Regions from separate parts of the Pseudomonas sp. GD03842 genome, predicted to be linked through region 1. Evidence: predicted binding sites of a transcription regulator. Region 1 holds the regulator's gene; each other region holds the start of a gene.

Region 1 (3,277 bases):
ACCTGACCGGTCAGGTCCTGGAAATCCTGCGCCAACAAAATGTCGTTCAGATGCGTTGCGACGTCATGGGTTTCCTTCTCGCTGCGCACCAGGAAACCTTCGACGCGGCGGGCCAGATCCCTGAACTCCTCGGCGCCGATCTCACGACGCATGAAGCGTCCCCAATCCTCGCTCAGCGTTTTGGCATCGGCGCTCAGGCCATTCATCAGGGGCGTGCTCTGCTCCACCAGATCCATGGTTTTATTGGCCGCGTTCTCCGTCAGCCTGACAACGTACGACAGGCGTTCGGTGGCGTCCGTGATCTGGGACACCTCTTCGGCTTGCGGCATGTGCGGGTCAATCTGGAAATTGACGATCGCACTGTGCAGCTCACGGGTCAGCTTGCCCACTTCCTGATACAGGCCCCGATCACGGGTCTGGTTAAGCTCATGGATAAGTTGCACGGCTTCGCCGAACTGGCCTTTTTCAAGGCTGGTCACCAGCTCTTGTGCATGTTTCTTCAGGGTCGACTCGAAGTCACCCATTGATGAATCTTTAGGATCCATAGCGCCCTCGCAGCGAACATCAGCTATTGACGCGCTCGAATATCTTGTCGATTTTTTCTTTGAGCACCTGGGCCGTGAACGGCTTGACGACATAGCCGTTCACGCCGGCCTGCGCGGCCTCGATGATCTGTTCGCGCTTGGCTTCGGCGGTCACCATCAGCACAGGCAGGTGACGCAGACGCTCGTCGGCACGCACCTGACGCAGCAGCTCGATACCGGTCATGCCCGGCATGTTCCAGTCCGTCACCAGAAAATCGAAAGCCCCGCTCTGCAGCATGGGCAATGCGGTGGTACCGTCATCTGCTTCGGCCGTGTTGGTGAACCCAAGGTCACGCAACAGGTTTTTTATGATCCGCCGCATCGTTGAGAAGTCATCAACGATGAGGATTTTCATGTTCTTGTCCAATTCGACCTCCAAGCAGTCTTTAACGCACCCAGCTCCCGGGTGCGCGTTCAATCAATACCGGTACGACAAACCACCGGCGACACGACAACGAGAGGGCTTTGGAATCGAAAGGTACGAGCGCAGCGGATAAGAGTCCCGAAGACCTGATCCGACCGGCTCCTGCCTTGTCTCTTTTGCTTCCCACATCACATCTTGCACAGCCGGTCTTACAAGCAACACACAACGCCCTCGAACAGGCGTTGCGTCAATCCATCAGCGTGCCCGCCATTCACCCAGCCGCCCGCGCAGACGCGCGGCGCACTGGCTGTGCAACTGGCTGACACGGGATTCGCTGACCCCCAGGACCTCACCGATTTCCTTGAGGTTCAGCTCTTCATCGTAATACAGCGCCAGCACCAGCCGTTCACGCTCGGGCAGGTTGGCAATGGCATCGGCCAGCGCGCTCTGGAAACGCTCGTCTTCCAGATCCCGCGAGGGCTCCAGCGACTGGCTCGCGCCATCCTCATGCAGCCCCTCATGTTCGCCGTCCTGCAACAGATCGTCAAAGCTGAACAGGCGACTGCCCAAGGTATCGTTCAAAATCCCGTAATAATCATCGAGACTCAATTGAAGTTCGGCAGCAACCTCATGATCTTTAGCGTCGCGGCCGGTTTTCGCTTCAATCGCGCGGATCGCATCACTGACCATGCGCGTGTTGCGGTGAACCGAACGCGGCGCCCAGTCCCCTTTGCGGACTTCGTCCAGCATGGCCCCGCGGATACGAATACCCGCGTAGGTCTCGAAGCTGGCCCCTTTCGAGGAGTCGTATTTGGTCGAGACTTCGAGCAACCCGATCATGCCCGCCTGAATCAGGTCCTCGACCTGGACGCTCGCTGGCAACCGCGCCAGCAGGTGGTAGGCGATGCGCTTGACCAGAGGGGCATAGCGCTCGATCAGCTCGTATTGGGAGTCCTTGGATGATTTGCTGTACATGCGATAGCCACTTGCGGTCATGACACAGGCCCTGCACTGGTCTGATGAACCAGGCGCTCAACGAAAAATTCAAGGTGACCCCGCGGGTTCGCCGGCAGCGGCCAGGTATCGACCTTCTGCGCGATGGCCTTGAACGCCAGCGCACATTTGGAACGCGGGAAGGCTTCGTACACCGCGCGCTGCTTCTGCACCGCCTTGCGCACGCACTCGTCGTACGGCACCGCACCCACGTATTGCAGGGCGACGTCCAGGAAGCGATCGGTGACCTTGGTCAACTTGGCGAACAGGTTGCGCCCTTCCTGCGGGCTCTGTGCCATGTTGGCCAGGACACGGAAGCGGTTCATGCCGTAGTCACGGTTAAGCAATTTGATCAGCGCGTAGGCGTCGGTGATCGAGGTCGGTTCGTCGCACACCACCAGCAGCACTTCCTGTGCCGCGCGTACGAAACTCACCACCGACTCGCCGATCCCGGCGGCGGTGTCGATCACCAGCACGTCCAGGTTGTCACCGATTTCGCTGAAGGCCTGGATCAGGCCGGCATGCTGCGCCGGGCTCAACTGCACCATCGTCTGAGTGCCGGAGGCTGCGGGCACGATGCGCACGCCCCCCGGCCCCTGCAGCAGGACATCGCGCAGTTCGCAGCGCCCTTCGATGACGTCGGCCAGGGTACGTTTGGGGGTCAGACCCAGCAAGACGTCGACATTGGCCAGACCCAGATCGGCGTCCAGCAACATGACGCGACGTCCCAGCTCGGCCAGGGCCAGCGAGAGGTTCACTGACACATTGGTCTTGCCTACGCCACCTTTGCCACCGGTCACCGCGATAACCTGAACGGGATGCATGCTGCCCATAGTTAATTCTTTACCTTGTCTTGCTTAGACCCAAGCCACATTTCGGGCTGCACGTCCACTGAGTGAACAATGCCTGGCAGACCATCGATGCAGGTATTTTCCAATGTCATTTTCCTTAACCTAGCCCGCGCGCTTGCCGGTGCTGTGATAAAGATCCGCAAACATATCCGCCATCGCTTCCTCGCTAGGCTCCTCCTGCATCTGCACGCTGACGGCACGGCTTACCAACTGGTGTCGACGCGGCAAATGCAGATCATCGGGGATCCGTGGGCCATCGGTCAGATAGGCCACGGGCAATTCGTGTGTCACCGCCAGGCTCAGCACTTCGCCCAGGCTGGCGCTCTCGTCCAGCTTGGTCAGGATGCACCCGGCCAGGCCGCAACGCTTGTAACTGTGATAGGCCGCCGTCAGCACTTGCTTCTGGCTGGTCGTCGCCAGCACCAGGTAATTGCGTGCCCTGATGCCACGCCCGGCCAGGCTCTCCAATTGCAGGCGCAGTGCCG
Region 2 (3,277 bases), on a different contig from region 1:
TGCTGAGCGTTACCCTGGGCCAGCCGCTCGGTACTGCCCATGTTGTCGGCGATCGTCAGTGCCGTGGCGCTGAACTCTTCGACCGCCCCCGCCATGCTGGTGATTTCCCCGGACTGTTGCTCCATGCCCTCATAAGCCCCACCGGAGAGCCCGGACAACGCTTGCGCACGCCCACTGACCTCCTGGGCCGCGGTGCGAATGTGCGACACCATGAGCTCCAACGCCTGCCCCATTTTGTTGAAGCTGCCGGCCAACTGACCGATTTCGTCATGACTCGTAATGTGCAGACGCACGCTCAAATCGCCGGCGCCCAACGCCTCGGCCTGGTTGACGAGCGCTGACAGAGGCTGCAACTTGCTACGCAGCAGCCAGATTGCCGAGCCCACTGCAATCAGCATCGCCAGCAGGCTGCCAATGGCCAGCTGCATGCCCACTTTCCAGGTCACTGCGCTGATTTCATCTTTCGGCATGATGGCCAGGATCGACCAAGGTCCACCGGTGAACGGCTCGGCCACCGCATAAAAATCCTCCCCTGCGTCCTGCCAGAAACGTCCTACATTGGGCGTCTTGACGAAATCGGCCAGGGTTTTGCGCGCCTGATCCAAATCCTTTACGCCAGCAGGGGGGACCAGCCAATTGTTTTGCTCATCCAGCACGGCGAGAGAACCGGTGTCGCCAATACGAAAGCTCTTGAGGTTTTCGAACTGCGCCTTTTGCGCGTCGGTGTAATCGAAGCCCACGAACAACACCGCAATGACCTTGCCGCTGCTGTCGCGTACCGGGGAGTATTGAGTCATGTACAAGCGATCGAACAGCAAGGCGCGCCCCACATAGCCTTGCCCGGCCAGCAGTTTGTCGTAGGCGGGGTGTTTGTGGTCAAGCGCGGTGCCGATGGCGCGCGAGCCGTCCTGCTTGCTCAGCGAGGTGCTGATGCGGATGAAATCCTCCCCGCTGCGCACGAAAACGGTCGCCACGCCCGCGGTCATCTTTTTGAAGTCGTCGACCTCAGTGAAGTCGTTGTTCAACACAGTGCCGTGCAGCAATAACGCCGGTGTTTGCACGCCCGCTACAGCGATGGACTGATCAGCCTGGATCGTCAGGCCATTGAACCGCTTTTCGAACAGGCCACTCAGGCGTTGGGTGCTGTCGCGCAGCGTACTGTGGAAGGTGTTGAGCTGGTCGGCCAGTAATCGCGCCTCGCTGCCCATGTGCTCCTCGCGAATGGTCAGGTTGGCCGAATCGAGCGAACGCAGGGCGAAAAGCGTACTGCCGCTGATAACGATAGCCAGGATGACGGCCAGGGCAATCCCGAGTTGCGATGCAATGCGGGCACGGGGCTTGGGCATGAAAACTCCTTGCCGAACGACCGGACCATCCTGATCGCGGGCAAACCATTCGGACTGTTTCTAATAGAGGGGATCGATGAGTCGATAGATGCGAACCGACCCTGTACTTAGGAATCGGCTGACAGCCGGAATACTTGAGTCTGACGCCGGGTTTTAGGCTTGGCAGCAGGTGCGTCTGCGAACGGGCTTTGTGCCTATTCAAGGATCGTCACCTGCGGCAATTCCATCGCCTGCACTTCGCTTTTGAGAAAGTCGCTCAATCTGCGCAGCCGCTCGCCTCCGGGTCGGGTCTTGGGCCAGACCAGGTAATAGTTTTCCCCGCTGAACACCGCCGTGCGCCACGGCAGGCTCAAGCGGCCCTGAAGGACGTCTTCGGCAACCATCAGCAAATCACCCATGGAAACCCCATAGCCCCGCGCCGCGGCGATCATGCCCAGCTCGAGCGTATCGAACACCTGACCGCCCTTGAGCGACACCTGATCCGACAACCCCATGCGCTCCAGCCAACTGCGCCAGTCCCGGCGATCAGGTGTGGGATGCAGCAGCTCGGTGCTGGCCAACCGTGCCACATCCCAGGGCCCATCATCGAGCAAATTGGGCGAGCCGACGGGAATGAGTAACTCCGGAAACAGGTAGGTCGCTTCCCAATCAGGAGGAAAGTGACCTCGGCTGAGCAGGACAGCGCAGTCGAACGGCTCCTGGGTGAAATCCACATGGTCGATGTCCATCCAGGCGCTGGTCAGTTGGACCTCGTTTCCCACCTGCAAATGACGAAACCGACTCAGCCGCGCCAACAGCCACCGCATGGTCAGCGTCGATGGCGCTTTCATGCGTAGGATGCCCTCTTCTGCCATCAACGCGCTGCAGGCTCGCTCCAGCGCTGAAAAGCCTTCGCGTACACCCGGCAGCAGTTCGCGCGCCGCCTCGGTCAATTGAAGGTTGCGTCCCTGGCGGCGAAACAGTCGGCAGGCGAAATGCTGTTCCAGTGTATGGATATGGCGACTCACCGCACTTTGAGTGATGGACAGCTCCTCTGCCGCGCGGGTGAACGAGCTGTGCCGTGCGGCGGCTTCGAATGCGCGCAGCGCATACAGCGGCGGGAGACTACGAGGCATGAGGCGCTTCCTGTTTGAGTGGTGGCGACGCAAGAAGCGCTAATGTAAAACAGTCAGGATGAGTTTTACTCATGCCAGTGATCGTATTTATCCCTTTGTGCAATGCGTGCCGAATCACCACAATGGGCTGCTCATCCCTGCCTCTCCCTTCGAGCGCCCGACCATGCAACAGCACGCCTTCAAAGAACTTTGGATCATCCTGCGGCTGGCTGGGCCGCTGATCGCTTCCCAGATGGCACACATGCTGATGGTCTTCACCGACACGGTGATGATGGGCAAACTCGGCCCGGAATCCCTCGCCGGCGGCGGGCTGGGCGCCGCCAGCTACAACTTTGTGTCTTTCTTCTGCGTCGGTGTAATGGCGGCGGTTGGCACGCTGGTGGCCATTCGCAAGGGTGCCAATGATGACGCAGGCGCCACCCGCCTGACTCAGGCGGGGCTATGGCTGGCGTGGGGCATGGCGCTGATCGCCGCGCTCGTTTTGTGGAACCTTGCACCGATTTTGGCGCACTTCGGCCAAGACGAAGCCAACGTGCTCATGGCCAGCCAATTTCTGACCACCTTGCCGCTGGCGCTGCCGGGACTGCTGAGTTTCATGGCATTGCGCGGCTTCACCAGCGCCCTTGGCCGGGCCACTCCCGTCATGGTCATCAGCCTGGCGGGCGTGGTGGCCAACTTCGGTCTGAACTACGCCTTCATCCATGGCCTGTTCGGCCTGCCGCACTGGGGCCTAATGGGCATCGGCCTGGTCACCGCGATTGTCACCAACGGCATGGCGCTGACTCTGTGGCTGCACATTCGTTATCACCGTGCGTA
Region 3 (3,277 bases), on a different contig from region 1:
GCGCAAAGTGGTGAGCGCGGTGGGGCAATTTGCCAATCAGCTTTCGGGCTGAGGCCTGTGCGATGTGAAGGGGGAGTGGGCATCCAGTCCACCCTCTTCTTCGGTTCTAATCCGTGAAGGGTGACTGACCGGGCTGCTGCAAGAAGGTGAAGTTGCAAAAAAGCCGCGTCCGGGTAGCTCCCGGAACGCGGCTTTTGCGTATCAGACCTTGAAGTGGCTGACCAGCATCTGCAGCTGGTTGCCCAGGCGGGCCAGCTCGACGCTGGACGCGGCGGTTTCCTCGCTGGCGGCGGCGGTCTGTTCGGACACGTCGCGGACGTTGACAATGCTGCGGCTGATTTCTTCAGCCACCGAGCTCTGCTGCTCGGCTGCGGCTGCGATCTGCTGGTTCATCGCCTGGATGTTCGACACCGTCCGGGTAATGCTTTCCAGCGAGGTGCCCGCCTTGCGGGTCAGCGCCACGCTGCTGTCGGTCAGGTTACGGCTGCTGAGCATCATGTCCGACACCTGACGTGTGCCGTTCTGCAGCGCCGCAACCAGGCCTTCGATTTCTTCCGTCGATTGTTGGGTGCGTTGCGCCAGACCGCGCACTTCGTCTGCCACCACGGCAAATCCACGTCCGGCTTCGCCCGCTCGGGCCGCCTCGATGGCGGCATTCAAAGCCAGCAGGTTGGTCTGCTCGGCCACGGCCTTGATCACGTCCATGACTTTGCCGATCTTGTCGCTTTCGTTTTCCAGCACGCTCATGGCGTCTGTCGAGCGAATCACTTCAGTGGCCAGTTTCTCGATCTGCGCGATCGCCTCGCCAACCACCTTGTCACCCGCGCGCGCTTCCGTGTCGGCGGCCGATGCGGCGACAGAGGCCTGTTCGGCATTGCGCGCAACCTCGTGCACGGTGGCCGACATTTCGTGCATGGCGGTGGCCACCTGGTCGGTCTCGACTTTCTGGCTGTTCACGCCAGCGCTGGTCTGTTCGGTGACCGCTGACAGTTCTTCAGCAGCGCTGGCGATCTGCGTCACGCTGTCACGAATGCCGCCGATCAGGTCGCGCAGGGTCGCGCCCATTCGCTGAATGCCTTGCTGCAACACACCCAACTCGTCCTTGCGCGTCACAACCAGGTTCTGCGTCAGGTCCCCAGATGCAATTCGGTCGACCACCGCCAGGGTTTCTTGCAGGGGGCGGGTGATCTGGCGAGTAATGAGTACCGCCGCCAGCGCGCCGAAGATCAGCGCCAGCAGGGTGCCGCCAATCTGGAGCATACGTGCCTGGCGCGTATCCGACTCGCCCAGCGAGTTCTGAATATCGACCAATTGCTGGCTGAGCTTGACGATGTTCGTCTGCTCTTCCGTCATCTCGGCGCGGGCGGCATTGATGCTGTCCGTAGCGTCCTTGAAGCCTTGTACCGAGTTGCGGTAGCCGATCAGCGACGCTTCCAGTTGCTTGAGACGATCGGCCTGGGTGCCACTGAAGGTCGCCTTCAGATGATCCAGCCCGCTGATGGCCGCTGCCAGTTGACGCTGAGCCGCTTCCTCGGTCTTGGCCGTGACATTACCGGTGTAGCCGCGCACTTCGTAGCGCACCAGCATAACGTCTTCCTTGGCCTTGATGATGGTCTGGTACTGCGCGAATCGTCGTTCGTCGCTCGGGTCGAGCTTCATCACGTCATCGGTGATTGCGGCGATCAGATCGGCCGCCTTCACCGCGTCCACACCCATGTCGGCACGGACCTTGGCGCTGAGCCTATAGCCGTCACGCATTTTGTTGAGTGAATTTTGATAGGCGCTGATCTGATCGCTCAGCGCCTTGATCACCGGCACGTTCAGCGGGTTGCTGAAGGTGGTGAGCAGGAATTGCTGCTGGGCTTTGTAGTTATCCAACGCCGTCTGGACGCTTTGCGCGGCGGTTTCGTCGCCACTGCTGAGCATGTATTGCAGGCGGGTCACGCGAAGGTCGGTGAGTTTTTGACCCAGCTTGGTGATGTCAGCCACCCGCTCGCTGCGGTAGGTCATGTTGCCCAGGCTGTTCCAGCCGATGAGAGCCAGCAAGGCAGTGAAAACGAGAACGATGCCGAACCCAAGGGCCAGTTTCGTGTTGACGCTGATGTTTGCGAACCAGCTTTTCATGTCAATCTCCAGAATGTCCGTTTTTTCGAAGTCGTCAGCTGGAGAGTTATTGTTATCAGGGCCAGCGAAACAGTGAGTCTTACGAATGCATCGGCCAGTCTCGGAAAAACTGAAAGAAATGTCAGGACGCCTCTCGGGGCTTCTTGAAAGCATGGCTGAGGATCAGACGCCAGGGCGAAGAAGTGCATGGGGTGACGCGGATTGATTGGGGAAAAATCAAGCCCGGCAAAGGCCGGGCTGGGAGGGGCTGGGGGCGGAAAGATCAGCTCAGGCGGTTGGCACCTACGCGATCCGCGCCATCGGCTGCAATGCGGCCCAGAGCGGTGCGATCGGAACCGTTTTCAGCCACGCGATTGGCACCTACACGGTCCGCGCCATCGGCGGCCACGCGCTCGATGTGGGTATGGGATGAACCGTTTTCCGCTACGGCGCTGGTGCCGTGGACAGTGGGCAGTGCAAACGCGCCGGTTGCCAGTACAGAGAAGGCCAGGCCCAGGATCAGTTTTTGAGTGTTCATGTCGGTAGCTCCAGAAGTCGGTAGTGGGTGACTCGGTATGGAGGTGATGTTACGCCGCGCCGAATGATTAAGAAGTCAATACGAGTGGTAGCGATCATCGTTGCCATTGATAGTTGAGCGAAGCGCGTTCGTGGGGCTGGGTTACCTGAGAAGCACGTCTGGATGCGGCGTTCACGAAGCCAATTTCCCGACGTTGCGTGGGCGATACATTTTTCGGTGACTGTAAAGTCATTGATCACGATCGATGGCGTCAACTTTTGCGCACCCGGGAACCGGCGGGATGAAATATTTCAACTGTTGAGGCACAGGGGAACCCAATACCGTGTACTGGCGCCAGCTTCGGCAGGGTGGCGATTTCATCAACCAGTACGGAAGTTGCGTTATGAAGCCTGTTCAGCGCTTTACCACCCTCGACAGTTTCAGAGGCATTTGCGCCTTGTTGGTTGTGTTTTTCCATTTGCATGTCGTTGACAGTTTCATCACGCTGCCATTCTTTCGTCGCGACGAAGTTCTGCTCAACTTCTTCTTCGTGCTCAGTGGCTTCGTTCTGGCGCATACCTACGGCATGAAGCCCAACCTCTCATTCAAAGCGTTTTTCATCTCCCGGGTCTTTCGCCTGTACCCGCTGCACCTGAC

The links. Region 1 encodes FliA, which starts transcription of late flagellar genes. Its sites were predicted from a motif close to CTAAAGTTTNNNNNNNNNNNGCCGNTAA; they were not measured.
Region 2: the regulator FliA is predicted to act here: its motif matches at 1,458-1,485, upstream of N5D61_RS06095 (methyl-accepting chemotaxis protein).
Region 3: the regulator FliA is predicted to act here: its motif matches at 2,212-2,239, upstream of N5D61_RS17020 (methyl-accepting chemotaxis protein).

What each region holds. Positions count from the first base shown of each region.
Region 1 is NZ_JAOCEA010000019.1:71,987-75,263, reverse strand. Features, by position in the region: gene N5D61_RS22975 (protein phosphatase CheZ) at 1-545, opposite strand, end outside; gene N5D61_RS22970 (chemotaxis response regulator CheY) at 565-939, opposite strand; gene fliA (RNA polymerase sigma factor FliA) at 1,204-1,944, opposite strand; gene fleN (flagellar synthesis regulator FleN) at 1,941-2,774, opposite strand; gene flhF (flagellar biosynthesis protein FlhF) at 2,895-3,277, opposite strand, start outside.
Region 2 is NZ_JAOCEA010000003.1:244,007-247,283, forward strand. Features, by position in the region: gene N5D61_RS06095 (methyl-accepting chemotaxis protein) at 1-1,346, opposite strand, end outside; gene N5D61_RS06100 (LysR substrate-binding domain-containing protein) at 1,541-2,461, opposite strand; gene N5D61_RS06105 (NorM family multidrug efflux MATE transporter) at 2,625-3,277, shown strand, end outside.
Region 3 is NZ_JAOCEA010000011.1:165,585-168,861, forward strand. Features, by position in the region: gene N5D61_RS17015 (PAS domain-containing methyl-accepting chemotaxis protein) at 1-52, shown strand, start outside; gene N5D61_RS17020 (methyl-accepting chemotaxis protein) at 202-2,124, opposite strand; gene N5D61_RS17025 (hypothetical protein) at 2,387-2,641, opposite strand; gene N5D61_RS17030 (acyltransferase) at 3,024-3,277, shown strand, end outside.